DNA from 3 places in the Brevibacillus composti genome. Region 2 is predicted to be linked to each of the others. Evidence: riboswitches for the same ligand, from Rfam matches in the RefSeq annotation. Region 2 holds a riboswitch; each other region holds the start of a gene.
The links. Region 2 has a riboswitch for cyclic di-AMP ahead of JD108_RS03600 (hypothetical protein). Riboswitches for the same ligand answer to the same signal wherever they lie in the genome.

Region 1 (5,875 bases), 1.5 Mb from region 2:
TTGGACGTCTCCTTGTCGGAATGTTCCTCCGTATGTTTGCGGATGCGCTCATAGCGGCGCAGATGCGCACGGATGCGGGCAAGCAGCTCCTCCGTGTCAAACGGCTTGGTGATGTAGTCGTCGGCACCGATCTCAAACCCGACGACCTTGTCCACCGCTTTCCCCTTAGCGCTGAGGAACAGGATCGGCAGGTCGGATTCGCGGCGGATCTGCGAGCAGAGCTCGTAGCCGCTCATATTGGGCATCATGATATCGAGCAATATCAGATTCGGCTTCAGGCCCTGCTTCAGCAGCTGCAGTGCGTGTTCGCCGCTTTCCGAGGAGGTCACCTCATAGCCTTCATTGACCAGAATCTCTTCCAGCAGCTCTATGATTTCAAGATTGTCATCGACAAGCAAAACATGTTCCTTCACAGGTATTCCCCCAGTAATCTCAGATCTCCAGCAGGTTTCTTATCTCTATCCAATCATATCACGGTTTGCCGGACGAAGGGCATAGAATCCAACTCTTTCCATTCGTAATCTTGCAGGAAAATGGCGCTTTGCGGCGAATGGGCCTACCACTTCCTCTTGACACCAGGTACTAAATTGCGTCAGAAAAAGCCAGAGACCTAATGTCCCTGGCTTCATTCATGTAACGGATCTTACTTGACAGGCGCATCTGCCTGCGGTTCGGGAGTGGGTACGTCTGCTGCTTGGGCAGGTACCGCTGTCTGTTGCTCAGGTTGTGGCGCTTCTGCTTGAGCGGCTCCCGCCTGTGCCTGCTGCACGGGCTGTTCAGGTGTGGAAGCTGCTTGTACCGCTTTCTTGGCGGCCGGAGCGGCTGTCGGGATGGCATTTGCCTGGAGATGCACGGATGAAATCCGCTTCGCTCCGACAAAACGCTTGCTCCAGTAGTAGGGGTCGCTCAGCTTGGTGTTGACGACACCCCTGCCAGACTCCGAGTGCACAAACGTGTCATTTCCGATGTAGATGCCCACATGCGAGATGCTTCGCCCGTTCGTCTTGAAGAAAACGAGGTCGCCCGGCTGCAAGTCTTTGCGGCTTACAGGCTGGCCTACCTGGTATTGGGAAGCGGAGTTGTGAGGCAAGTCTACACCGAGCGCTTCAAATACATAGCGTGTAAAACCGGAGCAGTCAAAACCCTTTTTCGTGGTTCCGGAAGACTTGTAAGGGACACCGTAAAGGTCTTTGACGACAGTCATCAGGGGGGGGCCCTCCTGAGCATGTGCTGGGACGGTACCCATTGCAAGCAATCCGGCAATCAATAAAGAAACTACCGTCTTGCGCAAAAGAAACTGCTCCTCTCCTGAGCCTACGAGGTTAGCTGAAGGGTTCGGTTGAAAGGATTTCCCTAGACTGCCCGAGATGGCAGCCATTCACCCCAAAGTAAAGTGGGTCCCCCGTTTCCGCGAGCGGAATTCGGCTATTTATCGATGTTTTTTTACACGCACCTCCACATAGTTCACCATGACGCCGGTATTTCCTTTTTTTAGCCTTGTTTGTTCACAAATTTGTCACAAAATTTTGTCATACGCTGTAACGAACGCGACGAGGATGTTCGTCTACGCAGCTTGTCCAAAGGGGGACGGAAGCCCGTCCGGTCGAGGAAGGACACGGCATCCGTCCCGGGACGGAGACGAAAACCAACCGCACGCCCGTTATCCCGAATACCTTCTCCGTCTACAATGAGGTCATAAGGTTCACGCCATACCCGCAACACAACAATCAAGACGATTGGAGGGAAGGAATGATATGAACGAGCGGTCTGGCAAGGTGCTCTTGGGACTGGCTCTCCTGTTGACCGGAGGATTTGTGCTTTTGGATCTTCTGGGCATCGACGGCGGCCATTTCCTCGGTGTGCTGATCCCCGGGCTGATCATGTTATACGGAGCCCGCAAGGTCATCAAAGGTTCCGGTTCCCGCTTCTTTGGGATACTGGTCTTTCTGTTCGGGCTGTTAATGATGATCGGCAAGCTGCATCTGCTGTTCAACGTCATACTCGCGATTGGAGTGATTTACCTGGGCTATCGCCTGATCCGCCGCCGAGACAAGTCAGACGAACACATGCCGACACGATGGGAAAGACAGTGGGCGCAGCAGGTATTAAAGGAAGACGCTTTGGATCGGTGGGAACGCCAAACTACCCAGAAACAGCCGTATTGATCCGCGAGCAGCACCCTTCGCCAAAAAACTTGGCGTAACCAAGAATGCAAGTGATATGATAAGGAGGAACCTAACAATGGGTATCTTTAAAAGACTGCGTGATTTGACAGTAGCATCGGTGAATGACGTCCTGGATTCGATGGAAGATCCGGTAGTCATGCTGAATCAGTATATGAGAGATATGGAAGTGGAGATTGGTCAAGTAGAGGTGGCAGTAGCCAAACAGGTTGCTTTGGAGAAAAAATTCCGCCAACAATGGGAGGAAGCCGTGGCACTCGCGGAGAAGCGCGATCGTCAGGTGAAGCTCGCCCTCGTCGAAGGGGAGGACCTGCTCGCCCGCCGCGCTCTGGCCGACAAGAAGCAGTACGAGCTGCGCGCACAGGAATATGAGACACTGTACCAGACCGCTTCCGAGGCCGCCCAGCAGATGCGTGAAAAGCTGGCTGAGCTGAAAGAAGAATTCTATAAGATGAGAGCGAAGAAGTTCACGCTGATGGCCCGTGCACAGGTCGCCAAAACGCAAAAGCAAGTCAACCATGCGATCGTGGGCATCGGCACCCAGACAGCGGGCAAGGGCTTTCAGCGCATGGAGGAAAAAGTCCTGCGGATGGAAGCAGAGGCCAATCTGAGCGGCCAATGGCGGCAAACGACTGCCGGCCTGGAACAGTCTCTCGACGCGCTGGAAAAAAATGATCTGGACGAAGAATTGGCGCAAATCAAAGCTTCCCTGCAACAGAAAAAGGATGCACCTCCAGTGAAAGCAGAAGCGCCAAAACAGGAAGATAAACCTTCTGTGTAGAATAAATGTGGCAACCAGGCAGCCTGTGTAACAGGCTGCTTTTCCCCTAGGAGGTTCTATCCTTGGCAGACTTTATGGTCTTTTTACGAAGATTTTTTGCCGAACCGGGGCGCGTCGGGAGCATTATTCCGAGCTCGCGCTTTTTATGTGAACAGATGCTCCGCAGCGTCAACTGGGACCAGTCCGATGTGATCATCGAGCTCGGGCCGGGAACCGGCGTCTTTACGCAGAGCATCCTGCAAAAGAAACGGGCGGATGCCACCTATGTGGCGGTCGAACGAGATCCGCTGTTCCGCGATATGCTGATCCGCCGTTTTCCGGATATGACGATTTGGGATGAAGCCCTGAAAATAAATGAGTATCGGGAGAATGCCGGGATCGGAAAGGCAAATGCCATCATCTCCGGACTTCCGTTTGCCAATTTCCCGGAAGAATTGCGCACAGGCATCTTGGATCAGGTGCAATCCGCACTGGTTCCGGGTGGTTTGTTCATTACGTTTCAATATTCCCTGCAATTGAAAGCTGAGCTGCAACAGCGGTTTCAGCGGGTAGAGATTACATTTACGCCGTTGAATATTCCGCCAGCTTTTATTTATACATGCCGCACGGACGGTACGGGAAGCCGGCATGGGGCGTAGGAGAGGAGACCCTTTGTGAAATTGTCCCGCTTGCACAAAATGACGGCTGGTGTCCTGATCATTTTGACAGGTATTGGCCTTTTCCTTGACAGCTTGAATCTCATTCAATTTGGCCTGTTTGATCTGTGGCCGTTGGTGCTCGTGTATTTCGGCGTGCGATTGTGGGAAAATCACAAGCGTTTCCGGGGCGGCCTCCTGATTGCGCTCGGCACGGTGATTGCACTGGACATGTGGCTGCAGGTCAGTCTGTTTAAGCTGATCATTCCGATTTTGTTCATCTACTTCGGCTTCCGGCTGGTGCGTGGGCGCTCGGGTGAAAAAGACGAGCGGCCCGGCCTCCCGAATGACGATGAATTTTCGCACGCTCGCCCAGAGGGTGAGCCGCGCCACTGGCGAAAGAAAATGGAGCAACGCGCGTCCTTTGGTTCGGCGGATCACAGCCGGGAAAAGACATCGGCCTTTGGCACAGGCAGCATCTTGTCGCCAAAAGAGACGAGGAGCTCGTTGATCGGCGACTTTCATTTGACGTCCGGCCGGTTTGAGCTGAGCCAAATGCATATCTGGCACGGAATCGGCGGCGTCGTCATCGACCTGTCCCGGGCGATGCTGATCGAGGACGAAGCGTTTCTCGTGATCGACGGTTGGGTGGGGGACGTCACGATTTACGTTCCGGTAGACATGCCCGTCGCCGTATCCGCTGAGGTAAGCGTAGGGGATGTGGAAGTATTCGGGCACCGGCAAGGGGGCATCAGTCGCAGCGTGATGGTCCGCTCCGAACAGTACGAACACGGAACTCCAAAAATCCATGTACAGATATCGCTGCTCGTCGGCGATATCAAAGTCAAGTACATTTAGGGGTACGGACAAAATGCCGCGACAGCGATTGGCCAGTATCCAATGGCAGTATGTACGCTACGGCTTGCTGCTGGCTGTAGGCTCGGTGACAGCTGCGATGTTATCGGGTTTGTGCGTGTACCATCTGGTGGTGGAGGATCCTGTCATTACAGACTGGCTCGCCGCCTATCTTCATATTCATTTGCCTGCTTCCCTGGATTGGAAGGTGCTGATTTCCTTTTTTCTGCTTGCGCTGCTGGTAGCGGGGGTCATCGGTCTGATCGCCGGCTATATCTGGGGCAATTTGCTCAAAAAAAGGCTGCATGTGCTGTGGGAGGCTGCCACTCATCTGGGGCGGGGCATCCTGTCTTCGCGCGTCCCGGAGCTGGGCGTAGACGAGATCGGCGAGCTGGGCTGGCAGCTGAATCGATTGGCGGCCCAGTGGGAGGAGCAGGTGGCGTCCCTGCAGCGTCTCTCCAACCACAACGCCGCACTGGCGGAGCAATTGAAGCATACCGCAGTGACAGAGGAGCGGCAGCGGTTGGCCCGCGAGCTGCACGATGCCGTCAGCCAGCAATTGTTCGCGATTGCGATGACGACGGCGGCGATGAAGCGGCTGGTGGAAAAGAATCCGCAGCGGGCCGCCCAGCAAATCGAGCTGGTCGAGGAGATGGCCGCTGCCGCCCAGTCCGAGATGAGGGCGCTCTTGCTTCACCTGAGACCGGCCACTTTGCAGAACAAGACGCTGAAAGAGGCGATCCAGGACTTGCTGGAAGAGCTGACCCGCAAAAACGCGATGGACATCAGCTGGGAGATCGAGGATACGAGCAATCTGCCGAGCGGGATCGAAGACCATCTGTTTCGGATTTTGCAGGAATCCTTGTCCAATACGCTGCGCCACGCGCGGGCAAGCCAGATCCAGGTCAAACTGTTTACTTTGCAGGGACAAGTCCGAATGCGGATCGTGGACGACGGCGTCGGCTTTGACCCGGACGGCGAGAAATTGACGTCCTACGGTCTTCGCACCATGCGGGAGCGCGTAGCGGAGCTGGGAGGCTCTTTTGATATCTATTCGGCTGTGGGCAAAGGGACGCAGATTGAGGTGCGGGTCCCGATCATGCTGGATACGGACACGGAAACAGAAAGGGAAGAGGGAGAGCGGACATGATACGAGTGTTGCTGGTGGATGATCATGAAATGGTGCGGATGGGCCTGGCTGCCTATCTGTCGACCGAGGACGATATTGAGGTGGTAGCGGAAGCCTCCAGCGGAGAGGAAGGCGTGAAGCTGGCCGAGGAGCTGAAGCCGGACGTGGTGCTGATGGACCTCGTGATGGAGGGAATCGGCGGCGTCGAAGCGACCAGGCGTATCCGCGACAAGAACCTCTCATCCAAGGTCATCGTCCTCACCAGTTTTATTGACGATGAAAAAGTGTATCC
Region 2 (5,875 bases):
ATGATCGTTTTGATTCCCATCTTTCGCAACTGATCGAAACGCTCCCGCATGCCGGGCTTCACCGTATCCTTCAAATAAATGAGTCCGTAAATTCGATTGTCGACGGCAACGGCGAGCGGCGTTCCGCCCTCCGATGCGATCGCGTTCCCTTTTTGTTCCAAATCGGTGGGAATAACCCCTCCTTGTGCACTGACCCAAGCCTTGACTGCGTCAACCGCGCCTTTGCGAACTTTTCGTCCATTCGGCAAATCGATACCGCTCATGCGAGTTTCCGCTTTAAATTCTATGAATTCCGCACCTTCAGCCGCATTCGTTGGATACGTATACCCTTCTTTTTTCATGAGTTCGAGTACGGATCGGCCTTCGGGTGTTTCATCCTTCACTGAACTGACGGCTGCCCATTCGGCTACCGTCTCTACGGTCGTATCCCCAACCGCGATGAACTCGCTGGCCATCCGGTTCCCAAACGTGATTGTACCTGTTTTGTCCAAAATCATCGTATCGATGTCGCCTGCCGCTTCCACCGCTTTCCCTGACATGGCCAGTACATTGAAACGGGTTACTCGGTCCATCCCGGCAATACCGATTGCGGATAATAAACCGCCGATCGTTGTTGGAATGAGACATACCAGCAGCGAAATCAGAACGGGAATCTCCAATTTGATTCCAAGATAATCGGCCATCGGCGCCAATGTCACCACAACGATCAGGAAAATCAGGGTCAGGCTGACAAGCAGGGTATTCAGCGCGATTTCGTTTGGCGTTTTTTGTCTCTTTGCGCCTTCGACTAATGCGATCATCCGATCGATGAACGATTCGCCAGGGTCGCTTGTAATCCGTACGGTTATCCGGTCGCTAACGACCCGCGTGCCGCCGGTTACCGAACTGAAATCGCCGCCTGCTTCTTTGATGACAGGAGCGGATTCGCCGGTAATGGCTGACTCGTCCACGGAAGCGAGCCCATCAATGACCTCCCCGTCACCCGGAATCATCTCCCCTTGCGAGACAATTACAACATCGCCTTTGCGCAGTTCCGTGGACGGAATCACCTTCACACTGTTGCCGATTACTTTATTGGCCATGATTTCTTTTTTCGTCTTCTTGAGAGTGTCGGCCTGCGCTTTTCCTCTGCCCTCAGCCAATGCCTCGGCGAAGTTGGCGAACAGCACGGTAAATAGCAAAATTAGAAAAACCGCCAGATTAAATCCAACTCGTCCTTCGGTACCGAAGTAGCCCGGAAACAACGTCATTAACAACACGACGAACGTTCCTGCTTCGACGACAAACATGACCGGATTTTTCATCATGACAACCGGATTTAATTTGATAAAGCTGTCCAAGATCGCCTTTTTTACGATCTCGGCGGACAACATGTTTTTTTGTTTCGTATTCATGATCTCACCTCTTCTATTTCAGGAGCGTCAAATGCTCTGCGATCGGACCCAGAACAAGGGCGGGCAAAAAGGTCAAAGCTCCGATAATCAGTACGGTACCGACGAGAATACCCGCAAATAATTTGGTGTCCGTGCGGAACGTTCCGATCGTTTCAGGCACCCATTGTTTCGCCGCCAGGGAACCGGCTACGCCGAGCAGTGCCACAATAGAAATGTAACGTCCGAACAGCATGACAAGTCCCGTAGAAACGTTCCAGAACGTCGTATTGTCGCCCAAACCTTCGAAGCCGGAACCGTTGTTCGCGGCGGAAGACGTATATTCATACAGTACCTGCGAGATGCCATGGAAGCCGGGATTGCTGATGGCCCCTTTCCCCAAATCCGTCAAAAAGGCGATTGCCGAGGGCGCCAAAATAATAAGCGGGTGAGCTAAAATAGCGATGGCGACTAGTTTCATTTCCCGGGCTTCGATTTTGCGCCCCATGAATTCCGGCGTACGGCCAACCATTAGTCCGCAAAGGAAGACGCCCAATATCGCATACATAAGCATGTTGACCAGCCCGACGCCGTCACCGCCGAATACACAGTTCAGCATCATTTGCGAAAGCGGCACCAGACCACCCAGCGGCGTCAAGGTATCATGCATATTATTGACCGTACCTGTTGTCGCCGCGGTCGTAACCGTTGTAAACAAGGCCGACTGCGCTATCCCGAACCGGACTTCCTTACCTTCCATGCTTCCTTGCGAAGCGTCGATTCCGAGCGCATTCAGTGCCGGGTTCCCCCGCAGTTCCGACGTGTACACAACCGAGAGGAAGGCGACAAACAAGATAAGCATCGCGCTGAAGATCACCCAGCCTTGTTTTTGATTTCGCGCGAATCTGCCGAATGTATACGTCAATGCGGCCGGAATACACCACATCGACAGCATTTCAATCACGTTCGTGAGCGGACTCGGATTTTCAAACGGATGCGATGAATTGACACCGAAAAATCCGCCCCCATTCGTTCCCAGGTGCTTGATCGATACGAGGGAAGCCACCGGACCGATTGCAATTAGCTGTGTCTCGCCTTCAATCGTTGTCGCTTGAACGGTCGGACTAAGCGTTTGCGGCACCTTTAAAGCCACCAGCGCCAGCGTCACGATGATCGCCATCGGGATAAGCAAACGGGTGTGCGCTTTGACAAAATCGGTGAAGAAGTTGCCGAGCGTTTTCCCTTTGCTTGTCAAACCGCGAATGAACGCGATCGCTACGACGATGCCGGATGCCGCTGATGTAAACATCATCATCATAATAACAGCCATTTGCGAGAAATAGGACAATCCTGTTTCGCCGCTGTAATGCTGCAAGTTCGTATTCGTCATGAAGCTGATGACCGTATTGAAAGAAAGCGTTGACTCCATGTTATCGATGCCGTTCGGGTTGATCGGCAGCCATTTCTGGATGCGTAAAATCAAATAACTGACCGCCACCAAAATAACGTTGGTCAATATCAAGCTGAGCGTGTATCGTTTCCAGCTCATTTCAGCGCGGTTTTTCAAACCGGTCAGTCCGTAGATCAACCTTTCAATCGGTCCGAATATTTTGTCGGTCCGGTTGGGTTCATTGGAAAATACATGAAAGATGTATGCCCCCAAAGGTTTGACCAAAAAAACTAAAATCACAATGACCGCTACCAGTTGCAAAATGGCCATTTCATGCCCTCCTCAAACATATACAGATCATATTAAAATTTTTCGGGATTCACCAAAGCAAAAACGAGATATAAAAAAATCAAAACCGTAAAAACAGCAACTATTATCATGAGCGTTCTCCCCCCGATTCACCTGCAACTCGTCCGCACCAAGCTAAAAATAAGCAAAACAATCCATATACGCCACCTAGTGTTAAAATCATTGCGATATCCATCATGAATGATCATCCCTCCCTTCAAGCATGTACCCGGTACGTTTGCCTGATATGGATTCAGCTTTCGTTATCAAGCAGAAACGAAACATCATCGCTGCGGGTGTAAATGACATAGCTAGCGCCAAGTCCTTTGTAGATGAGTCTTGCATTGTTGCTGCCGGTGATGATATAGATCGGCTTGCCTGTCCAGGATCGGCAGATCTGAATGTATCGGCAAATCAAGGGCAAACTTGACTCAAACAAGTACACCTTCCCTACCGGTAACTCTGGAATGAGCCAGGTTTCCCGGTCTACAGTATCGACCATTAAGATGTGCTTGACGCCCAAATGTGTCAATCTCGACTTCTCTGTTTCATGATTGGTAATCGCTGCATAAGTTATTCCTTTGATTCGCAACGCTTTAATAAACTGCTCCCCGGTTTTGTTGGGCGCAGAGACGAGTACAAACTCATCTTGAGCTTCCATAGCCAATCTCCTCCATCCTGGTACAGGCAACAAAAAAGAAGCTTTCGGAAGAGGAACTCTTCGTCAGCTTCTTAGGCACGAAAAAACACCGTGTCTAATCACGACAATTGTTGCCTCTCTTAAAGACGCTTACGAGGTTAGCTGTCGGATTCGGGCGTAAGAGTCGCCCTACGCCGGATTTACCGGCGATTCACCCCATGAAGCCGACAAGACCGGCTTCGATTGGTTCCCCCGCTCCTTCGTGTTAATTGAAGAATTCAGCGATTGAAACGATGATTATCATGTTCACGAAACACCACAGAGGCATAAGCACTGTGGTCGAAACTTACGATCACAAGCTTCATCATCCTCTCTCTACAAGGGCCACACTTTTGAAAAGAGCTGCTTCCGCATTTACGAGTTTTGCTTATGGATTCGGGCGGTGAGAGTCGCCCTGCCCCTGCTTAAGCTTCGTATAAGCGGGGGAATTCATCCCTTACGGATCCGGTTGACTTGCTCTCACACAAGCACTGATCCGTAGTTGGTTCCCTCTTGTTCCTGAGTCACAATTAAGCAACTGTAAATGAAAAACAATTCAATTCATGGACGTATGTTACTCCGAGACAAAAAAACTGTAAAGTGAAGCATATTGTATATCCGCTTAAAAAGAGTGCTTTATGTTTGGGAATTCATGACCCTGGCAGAAGATCTTCATTTTTCTCGTATTTACTCATTATTTTGAGGTTTTTCAATCATTTTTACGAAATTTTTACGCCCAGTACCGGTTTATTTTACTCTTTTTTTACAGTAACCTAGAGAGGAGAGACACAAAAAAGAGCAGGATGTGTTTTGCTATGCATAAATGGAATGCGGTATGGATTTCGTTGCGATCGTACGTAAGCACGACTTTGCTGATCGCTCTCATGACCATGGTATTAAAACCGTTTGGTCTTGCTTTTGACTTGGTCAATATTGCTCTTATCTATTTACTCCCGGTTCTTTTCAATGCCGTCTTCGGGGGACTGCGTCCTGCTTTCTACGCGGCGATCCTGGGTGTCTTAGCCTTTGATTTCTTCTTCGTGCCTCCTGTACTGAGCTTTACCGTATCAGACTTGCGCTATCTGGTTTCATTTGGCGTCTATTTGGCGGTGGCAGCATTAACGGCCAGCCTAGCGGCCAAGCTGAAGCAGCAGGTCCTCTTTTCCAAGCAAAGGGAAGCTCACACAGCTGCGTTGTACGCGCTTAGCAAGCAGATGAGCGCGATCGCGGACATCCATTCCATGCTGGACAATTTTTCCCGACAAGTTTCGCAGACCCTTGACACAGAAATCGCGATCTATTTGGCGGATGACCAGAATACCCTGAAACTTGCCCATGAGTCTGCCGATCTTCCTGACTGCAGGCAAGAGAATACGGAAATGTCTATCGCAAAGCGAGTGTTTGAGCACGTCGAGACGGCCGGAATGGAAATTTCGCGTTTGAACGAATCTCCGGGTTATTTTATTCCGCTTCGGACCGAAGACCGCACATATGGTATCATCGCGCTCTATCCGAATGAAGCGCGAACCGGGATCACAACCGAGCAAAAGCGGCTCTTCGAGGCTCTCGGAGGCTTGGCGGCCAGCGCAATCGCTCGCCTCAGGCTGGCGGAGGAAGCCCGAATTGCTCATCTAACAGCAGAGTCGGAACGCCTTCGTACTGCAATTTTGGATTCGGTCTCCCATGAACTACGCACCCCTTTGGCAACCATCATCGGCTCGGCAACCGGTCTGATCGAGGGCGGGCATATTTTCTCTGCAGAGGATCGAATGGAGCTTCTTGTCACGATTCGTGACGACGCCCTTCGTATGAATCGCCTAGTGACGAATCTGCTCAGCATGGTGCAGCTGGAGAGCGGGATGCTGCGCCTCAGGAAAAACTGGTGCGATGTGGAGGACTTGATCGGCGTCACGTTATCTCAGGTCAAAGACTTTCAACAACATCGAAAGCTGCGCACCGAGTTGCCGGATGACGGGCCCATTATGGTCCTGGGTGACGAAGTATTGCTAGAGCAAATGTTGGTCAATGTCGTGAGCAATGCGATCAAATACAGTCCGGATTATAGTGAAATCGTCCTGTCAGTGAAAA
Region 3 (5,875 bases), 1.6 Mb from region 2:
TGCCACAGGTTCGGTAGGCATCGACATAGCCCTTCGTTTTGTTCACAATCCGCTCATACCATGGACCAGTGGTTGCAGGTGCGGGATGTCGATGAAGCCTTGCCAACGTCTGACCGGCTTCCCAGCCGATTTGATACTGTTCCGATGGGGTCAATTGCGGCAATACGCGGCGCGCATCCTCGCCTTCGATGTAGCTGAGGATGTAATAGCAGAGACCCAGCGGCATGATTTTCCCCATTTCCAGCGGAATGGGACTTTTTGCGTCGTACTTTCGGATCGCTTGCATGACTTCATATTCAGCTCGTTTACCATCATAATGCCGAAGTTCCGCTGTTCGCAGCAGCAGCTTTCGACCGTCCCGGTGTATCACCAGGTATTTGCGGTCAAACGAAAAGCCATCCCGAATCGGTGTAATTTGCGTCGCATCGGCGAGAGACGGGATCCATTCACGCCATGCGCTGATCTTCTCCTCCACAGGAACCCCCCTTCCCATCCAGCTTATGGAAGAACATTGTACCATAAAACGCTCAGGATGGTTTGGATCGATCAAAAAAGCAACTGTCTGGGTGACAGTTGCTTTTTGACACGGGGATTCTTTACAGCCTTACCACGTTCTCCGCTTGCGGACCACGGTTGCCTTGGACAATGGTAAACTGCACGCGCTGCCCTTCGTCAAGGGTTTTGAAACCTTCCCCTTGGATCGCGCTGTAGTGCACGAATACGTCTTCCCCGCCTTCCACTTGAATAAACCCGAAACCTTTTTCTGCATTAAACCATTTTACTGTGCCAATTGTTTCCATATCGGTAACCTACCTCCAACAGTTTTCCAACAGTATTATGTGCAAACCTGAAAAGCTTCATGTAAAAAGAAAAAAACACATGTCAGCAAGGAAAATGAAGAATAGCTTCCCTCTAACAGGTGCCTTCATTTTTATCTATTGCACAAGGTTTCGTCTATGCTGTATCCAAAACGACGAAAGCCCTACCTCTCTTCCATCCTTGCGGCTCCGAAGACCGCGCCAGTGTGAATCAGAGTTTCCACAGTTGTTATTCAAGTCTCTTCATCTTACTTGATTTGGCAACAGAATGCAAATCGAGGAGTCACCTTGGCAAGATTTACAGGTTTCTTTCTCTATCGACTCTTGTTATCCTAGTAGGGCCAAACAAACAAGCCGAAACTTCCCAAAAGCGGGAAGTGCGGGGGACATCTATTTTGCCGAGATGACTTGTCTCTGCATTGGGGTGAATCACCGAATGTGATGGGTTGTATCCTCAGCCCAAACCCGACAACTAACCTCGTAGGCGAAGAAAAGGAGACGATGAGAACATGAAACCATTTGGCAGATCTATCATCGCGATTGCTTTGGGATTGGCAGTTACCTCTGTATCGACATCAGCATTTGCTGCCACCTGCCCTGTGAAAATGGATCCAAGTCAAGGACAGTGGCTTCCATATGTACTGAATTCCCAATCTTTGAAACAGTTCCAAACATCGAACCAAGGATCCAACTGGAACTGGTCCTATCCGACTTACTTCCAATGGACGGGATATCCGGTACAACAGCCGGTTCAGCAACCGGTACAAAAACCGTTTCAAAAGCCGGTTCAAAAACCGGTGCAACAGCCTGTTCAACAACCGGTTCAGCAACCTGCCAAAGCACCGGTCCAACAACCTGCACCAGCGCAAGCAGGCAAATCTGCTGAAGCTTCCTCCCAGTTTGCCCGTGAGGTTGCCAATCTGGTAAACCAGGAGCGTGCCAAAGCAGGATTGGCGCCGCTTGCCTATGATGCGGCTCTGGAAAAAGTAGCGCTGGCAAAAGCGGCTGACATGGATCAAAACCATTATTTTGACCATAACAGCCCGACCTACGGCTCTCCTTTCGACATGATGAAGAGTTTTGGCGTCCAGTACATGACCGCCGGTGAAAATATCGCCATGGGTCAGCGCAGTCCGCAAGAAGTCATGCAGCAATGGATGAACAGTGACGGACACCGCAAAAACATTCTGAACCCGAACTTCACCAAGATCGGTGTAGGCTATCAGAATGGCTACTGGGTCCAAGAATTCACGGGATAATGAAACAGAATGAGGAAAAACCGAGTCGGCGGAATCGCAGCTCGGTTTTTTTGTATGGGCAGGGAAATTCTTTTCACCGCATAAAGAGAAAAAGCCGGACAGGCTTCCGGCTTTTCCCTGCTGCACGAACCTACTCCTGACATGGAGCGCAGTTGTTGTCCGCCTTGTCCTCGAACAAGGGAATCTTCGTGTCGTGCATCTCCTGTTTGGTCGCGTATGCTCCCACCTGTTGCAACTCAACGCTGACGTCTTTGTCTTTGTTTCGCTGTTTGTCCATGGGATGCCTCCTCGAGAGTCCGACCTGCAAGTAGTATTTGCACCCGCGAGGATGGTATGCGCCGATTTATCCGGACTGCTGCAGGAGATGCTCCAAGTCCTTCAGCGCAGCGGCTGCGGCCGCGACCGGATCGGATTTACCTCCGATGACGAGCAGCTCTCCCATCGTGTCCGTTTCCACCCGGACCGCCTTGGTCGTGCCCCGCACGTGGACAAATGGATGCGTCGGCTCCAACAGTCTCAGCTCAACCGCCGCCTCCACTCTTCCCTGCGCGGATTGCAGGCGGCCGACCAGCTTGGGAACAAGTCCGGCAGCTCTCCACGCGGCGAGCTGCTCGTGAGTCAGCTGCTCGATCCCTTCCCTCTTTACGTCCGACAGTCGGAGCGGGGCACCGAATGCCGCATTGGCGAGGATGGTCAGTTTGCAGGCCGTGTCCCATCCCTCCAGGTCAAAGCGGGGATCAGGCTCCGCGATCCCCATTTGCTGGGCCCGCTCGATCGCTTGCGTCAGCGACAGTCGCTCGTCCATCATGGCTGTGAGCACATAGTTGGCCGTTCCGGTAAATATCCCTTCCATCAAGGATATCTCGCAACCGGCCAAATTGTACGCCAGCAAATCAACGGTGGGGAGGGCAGCCGCTGTCGCTCCGCTCACCTTGAGCTGGACGCCGTTTTCGCGGGCGAGCGCGGACAGTCCGGGATAATCCGCGACCAGCGCTCCCTTGGAGATCGCGATCACATGCTTCCCTCCCCCCAGGGCTGCCCGCATCGCTTCGAGGGCATGCCCCCCTGTCTGGATATCGGAGGGGCCCGCTTCGATGAGCACGTGATACGCGCACGACTCTAGAAAATCGGCTCCAGTCCACTCCGGTCTTCCCGCTCCCGCATCGGCGGAAAACGCACGCAGCTGATCCAAAGTCAAACCGTCGGCGTCATACGAACCGGCTGCCGAGCGCAATGCCCCGACGATCCGCACGTCCGCTCCATACCTCTTCCGATACCGCTCCTGCCGCTCCAACAGCAACCTGCCTGCTTGCCTGCCGACGGTACCATAACCGGAGATGATGACATCCCATCTTTTCACAGTGTGTTCCTCCCTTTGGTAAACCTGGACATTCTTCAATACGTCTCTTGCGTCAGCGAATGATCGGGATACGCTGTGCGAGAATCGGGGCCGCATCGGCCGGCTTCAGTTTTTTCCCGCTGCGATTTGAGTACAGCTCGTTTACATAATCGATATAAAGGATGCCGTGGAGATGATCCACTTCATGCTGAATGCAGCGGGCCAAAAAACCTTCGGCTTCGATGATCTTCTCTTCTCCCGCACGGTCGAGCGTCCCTACCTTTACATACTGCGCCCGCTTCACCAATCCGACGACGCCCGGTATAGAAAGGCATGCTTCCGTGCCCTCTTCCTCACCCTCCTTTTCGAGAATGACGGGATTGATCAGTTCGATCAGACCGCTGCCGCAATCCATGACGACGAGCTGCTTCGGGATCCCGACCTGAATGGCAGAGAGACCGGCACGCCCCGGGGCTGCATAGATGGTATCCACCATATCATCGAGGAGTTTGTACACATGCTGGTTGATGATTTTTACCGGCTTTGATTTTTCCCGCAAGATCGGATCTCCAAGCTGTACGATGAACCGCTCTGCCATCCTCTTTCCCTCCCTCTCAAGCAACCTGTTAATCTCAACGTAACAAAGCGCTCTTTATTCGTCAAACGCTTTTCTGGAGAGCTGTTTTTTCATCGACAAAACCACTCATATACGCTATCTTAAATGGTAAAGATGAACCTGATGGAAACAGAGAGGGAGGAAACCATGCATCCACTGGCATCTCAGCTTAACGACACGCTCCAACGCGAAAATCGGCATTACTATGACATGCTGTCGGAATTGGGCCGACTGATTTACTTCCCCAAAGAAGGCATCCTCAGCCAATCCGCTGAGGCCAAGGCGAAGGCCGGCAAGTACAACGCCACCATCGGCATTGCCCTGGAAAATGGACAACCCATGCATTTGAAGTCCATTCAGGACACTCTCTCGGCATACGCCCCCAAGGATTTGTACGAATACGCTCCTCCTGCGGGCAAACCGGAATTGCGCGCAGCCTGGCGGAAAAAAATGCTGGAGGAACACGCCTCGCTGCAAAACAAAACCTTTGGCAATCCGATCGTTACCAATGCGCTGACGCATGGACTCAGCGTGGTCGCCGACCTGTTTGCGGGCCCTGGCGATGCGGTCATCATCCCGGACAAAAACTGGGAAAACTACGAACTCACCTTCTCCATTCGCCGCGGGGCCGAGATGGTGTACTACCCGCTTTACAATGAAGAGATGAAATTTAACGCGGCGGGGCTGCGCGACGCGATTCTGGCCCAAAAGGAAAAAGGCAAAGCGATCGTCGTGCTCAACTTCCCGAACAATCCCACCGGCTACACGCCAGGGGCGAAGGAAGCCCAGGAAATCATCGCAGCCTTGCGTGCCGGCGCAGAAGCTGGCATCAATATCGTCGCGGTAACGGATGATGCCTACTTCAGCCTGTTCTTTGAAGATTCGCTCACGGAATCTTTGTTCGGCGAACTGTGCAATCTGCATCCCCGCATCCTGCCGGTAAAAGTAGACGGCGCGACCAAGGAAGAATACGTCTGGGGCTTCCGCGTCGGATTCATCACCTACGGCGGCCCGAGCGATGCCGCACTGGCTGCGCTGGAACAGAAAACGATGGGCATTATCCGCGCCACGATTTCCAGCGGTCCGCATCCTTCCCAGACGTTTATCCTGCACGCGCTCAACTCGCCGAGCTTCCACCAGGAAAAGCAAGAAAAGTTTGAGATTATGAAACGGCGCGCCAATCGCGTGAAGGAGATCCTGGACAGCGGCAAATTTGACGACGTCTGGACCTACTATCCGTTCAACTCCGGCTATTTCATGTGTCTCAAGCTGAAGCATGTGGACGCGGAAGCCCTGCGGACGCATCTTCTGGAAAAGTACGGCGTCGGCACGATCGCGCTCGGCCAGACCGATTTGCGCATCGCCTTCTCCTGCATCGAAGAGGAAAATATCGAAGAACTGTTCTCCCTGATTCACCAGGGTGCGCTCGATCTTCAAGCATAAGCGCTCCACGAAAAAAAGCGTCATGGCCGATGCCACGACGCTTTTTTATATCCGCTCCGTCTGCAAGCTTCCTCTACGCACTGCTCTGTTCCGTATCGTTTGCCCGGGGCTGCTCGGCCGTGCCCCGTGTCCCGGCCACGATCGCTCCCAAGACGAACAGCATGCCGACTGCATGTGCCCAGGTAAAATCTTCGCCCAGAAATAAGACAGAGACCAGCGCAGCGCTAAGCGGCATAAATCCGGTAAACAAGCCGGCTGTGGAGGCCGTCACCTTGGCGACACCCAGATACCAGAGAAGGAAGGAAAATACGCTGGCCGTGAGGGCGTAATAGATCATCAACACCCAGACCTGGAGCGGCACGGCTGACAGGTTGGTTTTCATGAAATCGGAGATGGCAAA

Region 1: another riboswitch for cyclic di-AMP. It lies ahead of JD108_RS18435 (C40 family peptidase); the one in region 2 lies ahead of JD108_RS03600 (hypothetical protein).
Region 3: another riboswitch for cyclic di-AMP. It lies ahead of JD108_RS11995 (CAP domain-containing protein); the one in region 2 lies ahead of JD108_RS03600 (hypothetical protein).

What each region holds. Positions count from the first base shown of each region.
Region 1 is NZ_CP066308.1:3,655,647-3,661,521, reverse strand. Features, by position in the region: gene JD108_RS18440 (response regulator transcription factor) at 1-413, opposite strand, end outside; partial or broken gene JD108_RS18435 (C40 family peptidase) at 761-1,291, opposite strand; cyclic di-AMP (ydaO/yuaA leader) riboswitch at 1,297-1,437, opposite strand; gene JD108_RS18430 (LiaF transmembrane domain-containing protein) at 1,755-2,165, shown strand; gene JD108_RS18425 (PspA/IM30 family protein) at 2,242-2,964, shown strand; gene JD108_RS18420 (class I SAM-dependent methyltransferase) at 3,027-3,602, shown strand; gene liaF (cell wall-active antibiotics response protein LiaF) at 3,618-4,457, shown strand; gene JD108_RS18410 (HAMP domain-containing sensor histidine kinase) at 4,471-5,604, shown strand; gene JD108_RS18405 (response regulator) at 5,601-5,875, shown strand, end outside.
Region 2 is NZ_CP066308.1:683,728-689,602, reverse strand. Features, by position in the region: gene kdpB (potassium-transporting ATPase subunit KdpB) at 1-1,394, opposite strand, end outside; gene kdpA (potassium-transporting ATPase subunit KdpA) at 1,408-3,090, opposite strand; gene JD108_RS22755 (potassium-transporting ATPase subunit F) at 3,123-3,200, opposite strand; gene JD108_RS03600 (hypothetical protein) at 3,362-3,769, opposite strand; cyclic di-AMP (ydaO/yuaA leader) riboswitch at 3,881-4,042, opposite strand; gene JD108_RS03595 (ATP-binding protein) at 4,603-5,875, shown strand, end outside.
Region 3 is NZ_CP066308.1:2,329,012-2,334,886, forward strand. Features, by position in the region: gene JD108_RS11985 (phosphotransferase family protein) at 1-475, opposite strand, end outside; gene JD108_RS11990 (cold-shock protein) at 597-800, opposite strand; cyclic di-AMP (ydaO/yuaA leader) riboswitch at 1,161-1,320, shown strand; gene JD108_RS11995 (CAP domain-containing protein) at 1,328-2,077, shown strand; gene JD108_RS12000 (hypothetical protein) at 2,208-2,354, opposite strand; gene JD108_RS12005 (homoserine dehydrogenase) at 2,421-3,437, opposite strand; gene def (peptide deformylase) at 3,490-4,014, opposite strand; gene JD108_RS12015 (aminotransferase class I/II-fold pyridoxal phosphate-dependent enzyme) at 4,180-5,475, shown strand; gene JD108_RS12020 (DMT family transporter) at 5,549-5,875, opposite strand, start outside.